Regions from separate parts of the Anoxybacillus sp. P3H1B genome, predicted to be linked through region 1. Evidence: riboswitches for the same ligand, from Rfam matches in the RefSeq annotation. Region 1 holds a riboswitch; the other holds the start of a gene.
What was found. Region 1 has a riboswitch for cobalamin ahead of AT864_RS07825 (ribonucleoside-diphosphate reductase subunit alpha). Riboswitches for the same ligand answer to the same signal wherever they lie in the genome.
Positions count from the first base shown of each region.

Region 1 (7,800 bases):
TGTAGTAAAGCCGGCATGAAGCTCGTCAGACCATTGCATCGGCGTGCGGGAATTATCGCGTCCTTTTTGCCAAATCGACGGCATGATTTCTTCATGTGAACGTCCCTTTTCCCGCTCGATCCGATAAAGGTTTTTAATCGCAATATCACGATATTCATCAATCGATTGAAAACGGACATTGGTCATCCCGATTTCTTGTCCTTGATAAATGAACGGAGTTCCTTGCATGAAAAAGTAGAGCGCCCCCAGCGCCTTGGCACTTTCGTTAAGATATTCCTTATCGTTTCCCCATGTTGAAACAGAGCGAGGCTGATCGTGATTTTCAAGGAACAAAGCATTCCAGCCGCCATTTTCAAGCCCTTTTTGCCATTTCGTCAACACACGCTTCAATTGGCGGACATCCACTTGATGATTGATGGTTTTCTCCCATAATCCCAGATGTTCAAATTGAAAGATCATATTAAAAATGCCTTCTTTTTCTCCTACCCATTCCCCCGCCTGCTCCACCTTTACGCCATTCGCTTCTCCGACAGTCATAATATCGTATTGCGCAAACGTTTGCATTTTCAACTCTTTTAAATATTCCATAATGCCTTCTTGATTCATATGGCCCGCAAAGGAAGGAACGTAATCCAACCCCTTGGGATTCGGCAAGTCTGGCAGCCCAGGCTTTTTCTTAATATGAGAAATCGCATCAACACGAAAACCGTCAATCCCTTTATTCAGCCACCACTTAATCATTTCATACAACGCGCGGCGCACCTCATCATTTTCCCAATTTAAATCAGGCTGCTTCGCCGCGAAAACATGCAAGTAATACTGTTTTGTCAACGGATCATATTCCCAAGCCGATCCGCCAAAAATACTTTCCCAGTTATTCGGCTCTTTTCCATTTTTACCATCGCGCCAAATATACCAATCGCGTTTCGGGCTATCTTTTGCAGAACGTGACTCTACAAACCACGGATGTTCATCGCTTGTGTGATTAATCACCAAATCTAAAATGACTTTCATGCCGCGGTTATGCGCTTGCTGCAACAGTTCGTCAAAATCGTTCATATCTCCAAACTCTTCAGCAATGGCATAATAATCACTTATATCATATCCATTGTCGGCATTTGGCGATGGATAAATCGGACAAATCCATATGATATCGATTCCAAGATCGTGCAAATAATCAAGCTTTGAAAGAATGCCGCGAAGATCCCCGATTCCATCTCCATTGGAATCCATAAAGCTTCGCGGATAAATTTGATACACAACCCCTTCTTTCCACCATGCTTTATTCAAAGTAGTACCTCCTCTATTCATCGACATGCAATATCCTAATTATTAAGTTACATGATCCGCTATCGAGATACAATACACTTTGAGAAAAAAGTAAAAACGCTCCTGAATGATCCCCAATCATAAGCATACTCAAGACGGACAATAGCCTTTTTCGTAGCGCCATCGGATACCAGGATTTTTCACAGGAAGTAACAGCCATCATCAAACAAAGGAATACTTGCCGATGATAAACCGAAAAGCAAATAATCCCACCATTCATAACTTAAAGCCTGTAAAAAACATGGGCGGAGACAAGTCGGTGAACTTGCCTCCGCCGCACCAAAACGCAACCAAGCGGCGAACAACTAGCTGCTTTCGACTGCTCCCTTTTCAATTATTCATTCCGTCCACTGAAACGTTCTTGCTTCTCGCTTCTGTCCATTTTTTCCATTTGAAGCTATCCATATCAAGCAAATCAAACATCGTCCCTTCTCAATCTATCCTCTTTGCCGCTCATATAACTTTAAATGATGATACACAGCTTTAAGCAACGGGGTAGTGATTTGATGCTGCTTCGCTAGTTGAAGCAAATATCCTTGCAAATGATCGACTTCGACCATTTGCCCTTTTTCCATATCGCGCTGCATGGAAGATTTCATTTGCGGCGGCATGCTATTCATTTGCGCCCATTGTTTTTCCTCAATGCCGTCTTCAATTGGGGCCCCGTGCGCTCTCATAATGGCTCCGATTTCTTTCAATAAAGCTAAAAGAATTTCTTGCCCGTATTCTCCTGAGCACACCAGACCCATCGGAACACGGAATAATGTCGTCACACCAGACATCGCTGCAATAAATAAATATTTGTGCCACATATCAGTGACAATTTGTTCACTCAACTCAAATCGTGCATTGCATGATGAAAACAGATCATCAAGTCTTTTCACCCGTTGGGTAATCTCACCTGACCATTCACCGAACTTGACAGTGTGAGTAGGACTTGATTGAATAATCGTTCCATCTTCTGCAAGGGTTGTTTCAATAAAACAAAGTCCTCCCAATACGTTCTCTTTTCCAAACTCCTGCCAAAGCAAGTCCATGTGCGCAATACCATTTAATAGCGGTAAAATAAGCGTTCCTTCTCCTACATATGGCTTGACATCGCGAATGGCTTCAGGCAAATGATACGCTTTGTTAGAAAAAATGACAACATCAAACGGTACTGCTTCCTCTGCGGCAACAAGCAGCTTGGGAGTTAGCTGTGCGTCACCATGGACACTGCGAATGACAAGCCCTCGTTTTTCTAATTGCTGTTTTCTTTTTTCGCGAACAAGAAACGTGACATCTACTCCTTTTTCCAGCAGACGACCGCCAAAATAACCGCCGACTGCTCCAGCCCCCACTACTAATATACGCATCTTTGATTCCTCCTTAGCAGATTGGATGAAACGTCCCTAAACCGACAATCCTTCACCGATAAAACAAAATAAAGGCTCCATAAAAAAATCCTATCATGTTCTCTGGCATTTCTAAACAGCAAAGAAAGAGAAAAGGGAGATCAGAATCCCCCTTTTTTCAGCAACACCGAGATACTTTTCCACCTTTGGCGTTATATCTTGCATCTTGTGCCTCGCAAAAAAACTCCTTTCGCGACTTAATCGGTTCTCCCGGGTGATGCGTTTTCATATGTTCAACATAACGTTCATAATTCGGCACCCCAACAAGCAAATCGAAAAATTGCCGCCGATATTTGATCATATTTGCTAGAAGCTTACGCATAATGCTTAACCCCATTTCCATCATCCCGTGGAATATAAGGAGCTTCTTTAAGAGGTGTTGCTTTATTATTCAATACTTTAATCCAAATGTTAATCGACGAAATGAGCACAGCTAAAACGACGAGCATAAAAATGCCGCATAACGCTGCATCTACATAATCATTCATAATAATTTGCCGCATTTGCGCTTCTGTCGTCGCTGGTGCTAAAATATTGCCTTCGTTTAGCGCATTTCTGAATACTTTCGCATGTGATAAAAATCCAATTTTAGCATCCGGATGGAACAATTTTTGAAATCCAGCTGTCATCGTTACAACTAATAGCCACACTGTTGGCACTAACGTTACCCATGCGTATGCCTTTTTCCCCATCTTAAATAAAAGAGTCGTTCCTAATAAAAGGGCGATACCAGCAAGCATTTGGTTGGCAATACCAAACAGCGGCCATAATGTATTGATTCCGCCAAGCGGATCAATGACTCCTTGATAGAGGAAATATCCCCATCCGAGTACACATAAAGCCGTTGCAATAATATTGGCCGGCAATGAATCGGTTTTAGCAAATGGTTTATAAAAATGTCCGATAATATCTTGAATCATGAAGCGGCCAACACGCGTTCCCGCATCAATCGTCGTTAAAATAAATAGCGCTTCAAATAAAATCGCAAAATGGTACCAAAAAGCCATAAATGCTTTTCCACCAATCACTTTTGAAAGGATCACTGCCATCCCAATAGCCAAAGTCGGTGCACCGCCTGTACGCGATAAAATCGTTTGCTCCCCTACATCTTTGGCCAACTCTGTCAATGCGTCTGGGGTAACGACAAATCCCCAAGATGAAACCGTTTGGGCAGCCTGGACTACATCTGTGCCAATAGCAGCTGCTGGACTATTAATCGCAAAATAAACCCCTGGTGTTAGCACGCATGCTGCGACAAGAGCCATTACCGCTACAAACGACTCCATAAGCATCGCCCCATATCCGATTGGGCGGGCATGACTTTCGAGTTCGATCATTTTTGGCGTCGTTCCGGAAGAAACAAGAGCATGGAATCCAGAAACAGCTCCGCACGCAATGGTGATAAATAAAAATGGGAATAAATTTCCTGAAAATACAGGTCCTGTTCCATCCACGAATTTGGTCACAGCAGGCATTTGCAAATCAGGTGCAACAACAAGAATACCAAGCGCTAGACCAACGATCGTTCCGATTTTAAGAAAAGTGCTTAAATAATCGCGCGGCGCTAGCAATAGCCATACAGGCAACGCCGAAGCCACAAATCCATAAGCAATCATTAAAAGAGCAATTGTCTCCCCTTTAAATGTAAACATATTGGCTAATGTCGGATGTTCAGCCACATGCTGTCCCGCAATAAGGGAAACAATCAGCAGAACAAAACCGATCAATGAAGCTTCCCCTACGCGGCCTGGCCGCAGATAGCGCATGTAAATTCCCATAAAAATCGCAATCGGAATCGTTGCCGCAATGGTAAACATTCCCCACGGGCTTCCTACAAGCGCTTTCACAACCACCAACGCTAACACGGCTAATAAAATAATCATGATACCTAAAATCCCAAGCATAGCAACAAGCCCTGTGAAGGAGCCCATTTCTTCTTTAATCATTTCACCAAGTGACTTTCCGTTGCGGCGCATTGAAGCAAACAAAATGACAAAATCCTGTACCGCACCTGCTAGTACCACACCGACTACAATCCAAAGCGTGCCCGGCAAATATCCCATCTGTGATGCCAAAATAGGGCCAACAAGCGGGCCAGCTCCTGCAATAGCAGCAAAATGATGTCCGAATAACACCCATTTATTCGTCGGCACATAGTCTTTTCCATCATTCATCACTTCAGCTGGTGTTTTGCGATTATCATCCAGCTCAAATACTTTCTGCGCAATAAATTTGCTATAAAAACGATAAGCCACTGCATATACACACACCGCTGCCACAATGAGCCAAATCGCATTAATCGTTTCGCCGCGGTGCAGAGCCAATACCGCAAAGCCAATGGCTCCAATGATCGAAATCAATCCCCAAATCACGATTGATTTAACCGCTTTCAAAATCCTCTCCCCCTTTGCACTAAAAAATTATACTCTACTCACAGCGATTATACTAACTATTCTGAAAAGTTACCCAAATATTTTCTTAACATGAACAAAACTAGACATAACATGTCAAATTACACACCTAACATGCACCATTTTCAAATTCCCGATCTCAATAGGAACAAAATGTATATTTTCAATAAAATGTAATTATATAAACTGTAAAAAGCGGAAATGATAAAAATAAGGCAGGGCTCTTTTTCTATATACGAGGCGATATAGGATATAGTCGATGATCAACAAATAAAATCCATTAGTAAAGGGTTAAGAAAACGTGAAAGCAATTGAACGGTTGTTATGGAGTATTGCTTTACCAGGATTCGGACAGCTTTTGAATCAAAAGTATTTCAAAGGAACCATCTTTATTTTATTAGAATTTATTGTAAACTCTCAATCCCGATTTAATGAAGCCATTCGCCTGAGCTTTTTGGGAAAAACAATCGAAGCAACCCAAGTCATTGATTTTCAATGGCTTATGTTTTATCCGTGTTTGTATTTTTTTGCAATGTGGGATGCTTATAAAGATGCTGACGGTGGTCGCTCTCCTTACGCTTTTCTTCCATTCGTTTTTTCAGCTTATTTTGTCACAGTTGGACTGATGTACTCTTCCCGCGTTACCATCTTCGGCATTTTTTTTGGACCAATTTGGCTGCCAATGCTCTCAGTTATTCCTGGTGTGCTCACCGGTTTACTGATTCGCTCGCTGCTTATTAAATTTCTCCCACTTCAAAAATAAACGCGCCGATCGAGCGCGTTTTTTATTTTTCCACTTCAGAAATATTATAGTTGAATTTTCCATTGATTTATTATATGATGATACCAGTGCAACTAACAAACACAATATATTGTATCGAAGAATAAAAACAAAAACTATATATAGTAGAACAAACCACAAGTAAAGGTGTCCCTTAGGACTTAATAGGGAATCTGGTGTAAATCCAGAACTGCCCCCGCAACTGTATGTGCGGACGAAATGGAAGCTCCACTGTATACGAAAGCTTATACGGCGCGTATACGGGAAGGATCCAAAGTAGGAAGAAGCACAAGTCAGGAGACCTGCCTTGCTTGTTTCGTTTCACATTCTTCGGGGAGGGAGAAGATGAAGCGATGGTTTAAGAAGGGAAGTTTTATTCCTTTTTATACTATCGTTTCATCCACTCAATCCGGAGTGGATTTTTTTATTGGAAAGAGGAGGAGCCGATAATGACGTTTACTTTTCAAACCGTTTCTCAAGAAGAATTGATTGCCTGGATTCATGATCTTACAAATGAATTTCCTCATCTAGACACATCCGAATATATCAAGCGTGTGCTTCGCATGATTCAAAACAAAGACACTGCGTCCTTCGAACAAATGGCAAATGATTGCATTCTTGAGGGACTTTCATATATTAGCGAAGCAGAACCAGACTGGACCTTTGTTTGCGCCCGCATTTATTTACAGAAGCTTTATCACGAAGCAGCTCAAAATCGCGGTTATCATCCAAAAGAACGCTACGGTGATTTTTACGAGCTGGTCGCTTCTCTCGTTTCCAAGGGAGTTTACAACCATTCTTTGCTTGATGATTATGAAAAAGAAGAAATTAAAGAGATTGGAGCGATCATCAATCCAGAAAAAGACAAGCTATTTACCTATATCGGTCTCCGCACGCTTGCAGATCGCTATCTTGCCCGTGATTATGAAAGAAATTTATATGAACTGCCGCAAGAGCGCTTTCTCATCATCGCGATGACATTGATGGCCAAAGAGCCAAAAACGCAGCGACTTGCCTTTATCCGAGAAGCATACTGGGCATTAAGCAATTTATATATGACGGTTGCCACTCCGACTTTAGCCAATGCAGGAAAAAACTATGGTCAGCTATCAAGCTGCTTTATCGATACGATTGATGACAGCCTGCAAGGTATTTACGACAGCAATACCGATATTGCTAACCTTTCCAAGGCAGGGGGCGGCATTGGCGTCTATCTCGGAAAGATTCGCAGCCGCGGCAGCGATATTAAAGGATTTAAAGGGATTTCATCCGGCGTGATTCCATGGATGAAGCAATTGAATAACACCGCTGTCAGCGTCGATCAGCTTGGCCAAAGAAAAGGAGCCATCTCTGTCTACTTAGACGTGTGGCATAAAGATATTTTTGCTTTTTTAGATGCCAAATTAAACAATGGCGATGAACGGATGAGGACACACGATTTATTCACAGGCGTTTGCATCCCTGATTTATTTATGGAGCAAGTAGAAAAACGCGGAGATTGGTATTTATTTGATCCACACGAAATACGACAAATCATGGGATTCAGTCTAGAAGACTTTTATGATGAAGAAAAAGGGGACGGCAGTTTTCGTCAAAAATATTGGGAATGCGTTCAAGAAAAGCGCCTTTCAAAAGAGAGAGTTCCAGCTATTGAAATTATGAAAAGCATTATGCGCAGCCAGCTAGAATCAGGCACACCATTTATGTTTTATCGCGATGAAGTGAATCGAAAAAATCCGAACTCACATCTCGGCATGATTTATTGTAGCAACCTTTGCACTGAAATTGCCCAAAATCAAAGCCCGACCGTGATGGAAAAACAATATGTAAAAGATGGGAAAATCATCATTGAAAAAATCCCTGGCGATTTTGTCGTCTGCAACCT
Region 1 is NZ_LPUG01000012.1:99,721-107,520, reverse strand. It holds gene AT864_RS07850 (alpha-glucosidase) at 1-1,290, opposite strand, end outside; gene AT864_RS07845 (ketopantoate reductase family protein) at 1,767-2,684, opposite strand; gene AT864_RS07840 (YbdD/YjiX family protein) at 2,842-3,045, opposite strand; gene AT864_RS07835 (carbon starvation CstA family protein) at 3,038-5,116, opposite strand; gene AT864_RS07830 (hypothetical protein) at 5,436-5,897, shown strand; cobalamin riboswitch at 6,044-6,240, shown strand; gene AT864_RS07825 (ribonucleoside-diphosphate reductase subunit alpha) at 6,365-7,800, shown strand, end outside.

Region 2 (7,800 bases), on a different contig from region 1:
AGATGGAGTCATCACATTCAATCGCGATGGGGAAATTTTAATTACCAATCCGCCCGCTGAGCGTTTTTTGCAGGCTTGGTATTTTGAACAAGGAAATGAAAGCGAAGCCATGGCAGCCTTGCCGCCGCAAGTAAAAGAACAGTTTGCCCGCGTGGTAAAGGAAGAAACAAGACAGGTGGCAGAGGTGACGCTGCAAGGGCGGACATGGGTGATTTTAATGACGCCGCTTTATAATCAAACCGCTGTTCGTGGAGCCGTGGCGATGCTGAGGGATATGACGGAAGAGCGCCGCTTGGACAAGCTGCGCAAGGATTTTATTGCCAATGTATCACATGAATTGCGCACCCCTATTGCCATGCTACAAGGGTATAGCGAAGCCATCATTGATGACATTGCGGCAACAGATGAAGAGAAAAAAGAAATGGCAAAGGTAATCTATGATGAATCGTTGCGAATGGGGCGACTTGTCAATGATTTATTGGATTTGGCGCGAATGGAAGCCGGACATATTACGCTCAATTATGAAGATGTTCAGCTTCGGCCATACATTGAACGGGTGACTCGCAAATTTCAAGGATTAGCGAAAGAAAAGCAAATTGATTTATCTACAGAGTTTCGGAGTGAGGATTTGCATATAAACATGGATCCGGATCGCATCGAACAAGTATTGACCAATTTGATTGACAATGCCCTTCGCCATACAGAGGAGAACGGCATGGTGAAGGTGGTTGTCGAACAAACGGGAGAAGGGGTATCCATTCATGTGCAGGACTCGGGATCAGGCATTCCTGAGGAGGATTTACCATTTGTATTTGAGCGCTTTTACAAGGCGGATAAGGCACGTACTCGCGGACGTTCTGGCACAGGGCTGGGGCTTGCCATCGCTAAAAATATTATCGAGGCGCATAAAGGTACGATCCATGCTCATAGCAAGCTCGGCGAGGGGACAACGTTTACGTTTACGTTGCCGCTGAACGAAACAAAGGGTGTCTAAAAGCGTTTGAAACATTCGCTTTTCAGACACCCTTTGCACTTACTTGCCGGACGGCAAAGAAACAAAAATGGTGGTTCCTTTTCCTTTCGTTGATTCGACTTTGATGTCGCCGTGATGCATGGAAACGATTTTTTTGACAATTGTAAGCCCTAAGCCATTTCCGCCTTCAGAGCGATTTCGCGAGCGGTCTGCTTTATAAAACCGTTCAAACATATGCATTTTTTCCTCTTCAGACATGCCAATCCCTGTATCGGAGACAGCGACCTGAATCTTTTGTCCGCTTTGAGACACACTGATTGAAATTTTTCCTTTTTGGGGAGTAAACTTAATGCTGTTATGGAGCAAGTTCACCCATACTTGATCGAGTAAATCTTTGTCCGCCACAATTTCGGTTTTATCGAGCACGATATCGATGTCAATGGCTTTTTCTAGCCACTGCGGCTCGCAAGCAAGCACAATGTTTTTTAGCTGCTGATCCAGCCGGTATTTTTTCGGTTCAAATGGATGATGCTCTGATTCAAGCGAGGTCAGCTTTAAAAGGTTATCGCTTAATTTCGACAGCCGTTTGCTCTCAGTTTCGATAATATGAAGATAGCGGGCGCGCTGCTCGGCGCTGAGCTTGCCATTTTTCAACGCATGGATAAAGCCGATAATCGATGTTAGCGGCGATTGAATTTCGTGAGAGACATTGGAAACAAATTCTTGCCGCAGCTGTTCCATTTCGCTTAATTCTTGGGCCATTCGGTTAATGCTTTCTACAAGCTCATTAAACGGAGAATGCGGCGAAATGGATTCAAGCCTGATGTTAAAATTTCCGTTGGCAATTTGCTCAAATGATTTTTTCATGGAATGGAAAAATTCCATTTGTTTTGCCCGCCATCCCCCCATTTTCTCAAGAAATTGAACGGCTACTCCCAGAATGAAAAGGCCGACGATAAAATTAATCAGCTCGCGCACATAATCGGACGGATGGTAATGAAAATGGCGGTACAAGTAATTCGTTAAGAAAAAAGCGATCGTCCAACAAGAAATTAACGAAAAGATCCCGATGAAAAAACGCCATATGAAAAGAAAGATGGAAGGACGCTTGTTCACGGCTGCTGCACCTCTAAGCGGTAGCCTAAGCCGCGGACAGTTATGATTTTAAAGCCGCTCTTTTCTTCAGAAAATCGTTCGCGCAACCGTTTGATATGGACGTCGACGGTTCGTTCATCCCCTTCATAATCATAGCCCCAAATATCTTCAATTAATTCATCTCTTGATAGTGTCCTTCCAGGATAGCTCGCTAGCTTGAATAAAAGCTCAAATTCTTTTTTCGGAATCGTGAGCATAGAATCGTCCCACGTGATCGTGTAAGTTTTCTCATCAAGCAACAGCCTTCCTGCTTGCACTGTGTGCGAATTCGCGATGCGGTAGCGTTTCAACAAGGCTTTAACCCTTGCTATCAGCTCCATTGGTTCAAAAGGCTTGACTAAGTAGTCATCCGCCCCCAGCTCAAATCCCCTCACTTTTTGTGATGTCTCGCCTTTAGCGGTAAGCATTAAAATGGGGATATCGGCAAAATGCCTAAGTTCTTCGCACAATTCCCAGCCGTCCATTACCGGCATCATAATATCGAGAATGGCCAGATCTATTTTGACGGTTTCTAGCAATCGAAGCGCCTGCCGGCCGTCAGCCGCTTCATAAGTTTCAAACCCCGCGCTTTCAAGCAAAACTTTCAAAAGCTCGCGAATATGATCATCATCATCCACAATCAATAACTTTGCCATACGTTCTCATCCTTTAGCCGTATTTTTTTGCATTTCTTCATGAAGATGCAATTGTTGGATGGCGAATTCTCGATAAAGCGCATGGGTGGCAAACAGCTCTTGATGCGTCCCCATTCCCGTAATCTCGCCTTTTTCCATGAAAATGATTTGATCAGCGTTGATGACCGTCGATAATCGATGGGCAATCACGATCGTCGTTCGCCCTTTCATTAAGTTTTGCAGCGCTTTTTGCACCGCCATTTCCGATTGGCTGTCGAGGTTGGACGTGGCTTCGTCCAATAATAAAATGCGCGGGTTGCGCAGCAGCGCGCGGGCGATGGCGATGCGTTGGCGCTGCCCGCCGGAAAGCTTGATGCCTCTCTCGCCGACCTCTGTTTCATATTTTTGTGGCAATTCTTCAATAAACGGAGAAGCATAGGCCATGTCGGCTGCCCATTTTAATCCTTCGTCACTTACTTGATGATCAAGCCCGTAGCAAATATTGTCACGAATCGTTCCAGCGATAAGCGGACTTTCTTGAGATACATAACCAATTTGCTGGCGCCATGAAGATAAAGAAAGGGCATGAATAGGTTTCTCGCCGAGAAAAATGCTGCCGCTTGTCGGTGTATAATACCGCTCTAAGATGGAAAAGAACGTCGTTTTTCCTGAACCGCTCGGGCCGACGATCGCTGTCACTTTTCCCGGTTCAATCGTAAAGTTTACGTTCTTTAAAATCGGTTCACCGTTTTCATATGAAAACGATAAATGATTGACATGGATCGGTTCATCAATGCGAGCGACTTCTTCTCCAGACAGATAGTCTTCTTCCTGCTCGCGCAGCGTGGCTATGATGCGTTGTGTGGCTCCCATCGCTTTTTGCAATTGTGTAAAGAAAGTACTGAATGCAGCAAGCGGCATGACCATCTGGAAAAGATATAAAATGTAAGCAACGAGCCCTCCGGCCGTCATTGCCCCTGTAGAAACCCGATATCCGCCAAAGCCGAGAATGACAACAAGCAGAAGCATAAGCACAATTCCCATCAATGGCATGACCATGGCCTGAACTTTTGCTTCCTTCAATCCATAGCGAAATAAATGCGAAATGCCTTTTTTTCCTTTTTCATATTCAAGCTGTTCGGCATTGGATGATTTCACAAGGCGAATTTCTGACAGCACTTGTGTAATAAAAGCAGTAAATTGCGCCGTTTCATCCTGCAGCCTTTTAGAGTTTTTAAACATTTGTCTTCCTAACGGGATCATAATGCTAACGGCTAGTGGAAGCAGAATAAAGATAATCAACGTCATTTTCCAATCTAAGTACAGCAATAATGCGACAGAGCCGGTTATGGAAATAATGCCATTGAAAAAGTTGGCTGTATGCTCTGTAATTAATCCTTTCACAATAGCGGTATCATTTGTAATTCGGCTAACCGTTTCCCCTGTACGATGACGATCATAGTACGGAATGGTCAAATGCAGCAGCTTCTGCCATACTTGTTCTCTTAGTCTGGATACAACCGTTTCTCCTGTATAGTTAATCAAGTAGATGGAGAAGCCGCTAGCGATCGTTTGCGCAATAAAGGCGCCAACAAGCAAAATGATCGTCGTTTTATTTAATGATGAAACGGTGAAGCCATCGATCATTTTTTTCGTAAATAGCGGAATCGTTAAGCTGACGATGGAAGACGCCACGCTTAAGAATAGCGCAATAATCATGATCATTTTAGGCGGCTTCGTTGCTTGAATCATCCAGATAAACGAGCGCCAGTCTGCTTTTTCTTCTAATGATTGCTTTTGCACGATTTGATCACCACTCTTTTTGCTATGATTTTTATGCTGTCGTGTATGTATTGTACTTGATGTTTATGAACAGAATATGAACTTTGGGACATCATCATAAATATATTATAGCACTCGCATCGTCTCTTGATCCTGTGACAAGGCACGGAGGTTTCAGCGAAGAATGACGTTTATAAAAAGTTGTATTGGACAGTGTTCTATGATTTGCCTCCATCTGTTAAAAAAGGATTGTGCTTTTGAATCGGCTATAAATCCATTTTTTATTTTTTCTGTTTATCGGATCTGGAAAGCAAATGGATGGTATAATGGGATTGTAAGAAAAGAAAGGGGAGGAGATGCTGGATGTTTGGCAAAGTTGCTGCTGATGTTCTCGGATTAAGTGATATCGGCTCTGTCATTAAACCCGAAAATTATGATAAAGTGGACGCAGACGATTATGTGATGCATGAAGATGGAGAAAAGATTTATTTTTTGATTAAGTCCAAATCAGATGAATATTGCTTTACTAACCGAGCGCTTATTCATTTAGATGGGACGAGCGCGACAAGTAAAAAGCGAACGCTGCGCCGTTATGATTACTATAAGCATCCAATTGCCGGCGTATCGCTTGAGACGGCAGGCACGGTCGATTTAGATGTAGAGATTAAATTTACTATCGGATCGGAGCACTATTCGATTGATGTGCATAAAAAGCATCTGGAAGAAGTGAAAGATTTATATAAAGCACTTTTAAAAATTTCAGAAATTTGCCATGAAAATGAAACGACGCTCGACTTTGCGCGAAAAAGTCTCGATGTTGCCTCCTCCGTGCTAGGGCGTGTCGCCAGCACTCCAAACAGCATTGCTGAACAGTTTAAAGAGCTAAATCAAATCGCGTTCAACTGGCTTGTTGAGACTAAGAAGCAGTATACAGTGAAAGATTTTGGGGATGTATTTGAACGCTATATTAACAATTAATAGCGATCCAAACGACTCGAATGGCGATAAACTGCTGTTCGAGTCGTTTTTGCGGTAAGTCGGTGGATGTGCTTTCATCACGCCAATGCGTTAAAAAATGAGATCCGTATAAGTAGAGACGGGAAAAATGGCGAATTCCGTCATTTTTTTGTTGCCAAACAGCCTTTCGTCCTTTAATATTGTAACTGTCAATTGTTCGATTATTTTTTACAATTGTATATCGATGCAGAAGGGTGCCGAAGTGAGCGAATCGCTAATAGGCTTAATAGGGAATCTGGTGCGAATCCAGAACTGTCCCCGCAACTGTAAATGCTGACGAAATGAAATAACCACTGTGCGGTATTGATGGGCAAGCTGTTGGCCGCATGGGAAGGTTCAAAGTAGGATGAAGCATAAGTCAGTAGACCTGCCCTGACTGCTCGATGTTTCCAATCTTCGGGGGGTGAGATGGCGAAACGGCAAAAGGTGGTTATTATGCTGCCACAACTCTATGGTTTGTCGTTTCTTGCTCATTCCGTCCGGGATGGGCATTTTTTAATTTATATGTGCAGGAGGAGAAACCATGATGAAGCAACTGAGGTATTATACGTGGCTGCTTGTGTTGATGCTGACGTTCGGCCTTCTTGCCGCGTGCGGTAATCAAGAAACAGACAAATCCACTCATTCATCCAATGCGAAGCAAGAAGCAACAGCTGCTTTCCCGGTAACCGTTAAGGACGGATTAGGGGAAGAGGTCACGATTCAGTCCGAACCGAAAAAAATCGTTTCGTTAATTCCGAGCAATACGGAAATTGCCTATGAACTTGGTTTAGGAGAGAAAATTGTTGGAGTCAGTGATTTTGATAACTATCCGGAAGATGTAAAAAATAAAGAAAAAATTGGCGGCATGGAGTTTAACGTGGAGAAAATTATTTCACTCAAGCCTGATTTAGTGCTTGCCCACGCATCGAGTGCCCATAATTCGCGGGACGGCCTGCAGCAGCTGAAGGATGCGGGAATTACAGTGCTTGTTGTGAACGATGCCAAAACATTTGATGATGTTTACCATTCGATCCAATTAATTGGACAAGCAACAGGGACAACGAAAAAAGCCGATCAAATTGTTAACCAGATGAAATCAAAGCTTGAAGCCATCAAGGAAAAAGCAAAAAACGTGAAAAATCCGGTAAAAGTATGGGTGGAAGTGCAGCCGGCGCCACAAATTTATACAGCAGGAAAGGGAACATTTATCAATGACATGCTGCAAGCGATTTCAGCAGAAAACGTGGCTGGCGATCAAGAAGGATGGCCGATGTTTACGGAAGAAAAAGCGGTAGCGCTCAATCCGGATGTAATTGTTGTCACGTATGGAGACTATGTGAAAGATGCTGTAAAGCAAGTGATGGCACGACCGGCGTGGAAGGACGTTTCGGCGGTTAAAAATCAACGCGTATATGAGGTGAATTCTGATTTAGTCACAAGATCAGGCCCACGCCTTGTTGAAGGGGTAGAGGAACTTGCCAAAGTCATTTATCCGGAAATCTTTAAATAATATAATTGCCTACGTCATCGCTCTTACGGCGGTGGTCGTGTGCATGTTGTTAGGGATATCGATAGGCTCACTATCGATTCCCTTTTCGTCTATTATTGACATTTTTTTAGAGCAATGGTGGGGAATTGCGCCGTCCCCTGACATTCCTGATACGCTTGTGCAAATTGTGATGGCCATCCGCTTGCCGCGCGTTGTTTTGGCTTTTTTAGTCGGCGCTTCCCTTTCGTTGGCGGGAGCGGCGTTTCAAGGATTGCTAAAAAATCCATTGGCTGATCCTTATACGCTTGGAGTATCATCGGGCGCGTCAGTCGGAGCGGTCGTCGTTTTGTTCTTTCATCTGCAATTGCCGTGGTTTGGATCGTTTACATTACCGATCATGAGCATTGCGTTTGGATTGCTGACTCTTTTTCTCGTTTTGTTTTTTACTCGCGCCGTCGATCCGCGCATGTCAGTGGAAACGATCATTTTAACCGGAATTATTTTCAGCGCATTTTTCAGCGCGTTGATCTCGCTTATGATTGCGCTGACAGGAGAGGAACTGCGGCAAATTATTACTTGGTTGATGGGAAGCGTCGCGATGCGAAGCTGGAAATATGTTGTCATGATGCTTCCGTTTTTTATAATAGGATGTTTGCTGTTATTAGTGAATCACCGCGAGTTAAACGCTTTTGCCTTTGGTGAAGAGGCAGCTGCTCACATAGGTGTCCATGTTGCCAAGCGCAAGCTGGTCATTTTAATCGGCGCTTCCTTATTAACAGGGGCGGCTG
Region 2 is NZ_LPUG01000009.1:124,747-132,546, reverse strand. It holds gene AT864_RS00965 (ATP-binding protein) at 1-994, shown strand, start outside; gene AT864_RS00960 (cell wall metabolism sensor histidine kinase WalK) at 1,034-2,089, opposite strand; gene AT864_RS00955 (response regulator transcription factor) at 2,086-2,763, opposite strand; gene AT864_RS00950 (ABC transporter ATP-binding protein) at 2,770-4,494, opposite strand; gene AT864_RS00945 (PH domain-containing protein) at 4,888-5,502, shown strand; cobalamin riboswitch at 5,717-5,931, shown strand; gene AT864_RS00940 (ABC transporter substrate-binding protein) at 6,068-7,033, shown strand; gene AT864_RS00935 (iron ABC transporter permease) at 6,999-7,800, shown strand, end outside.
Region 2: linked by a shared signal. The riboswitch ahead of AT864_RS00940 (ABC transporter substrate-binding protein) and the one ahead of AT864_RS07825 (ribonucleoside-diphosphate reductase subunit alpha) in region 1 are both predicted to bind cobalamin.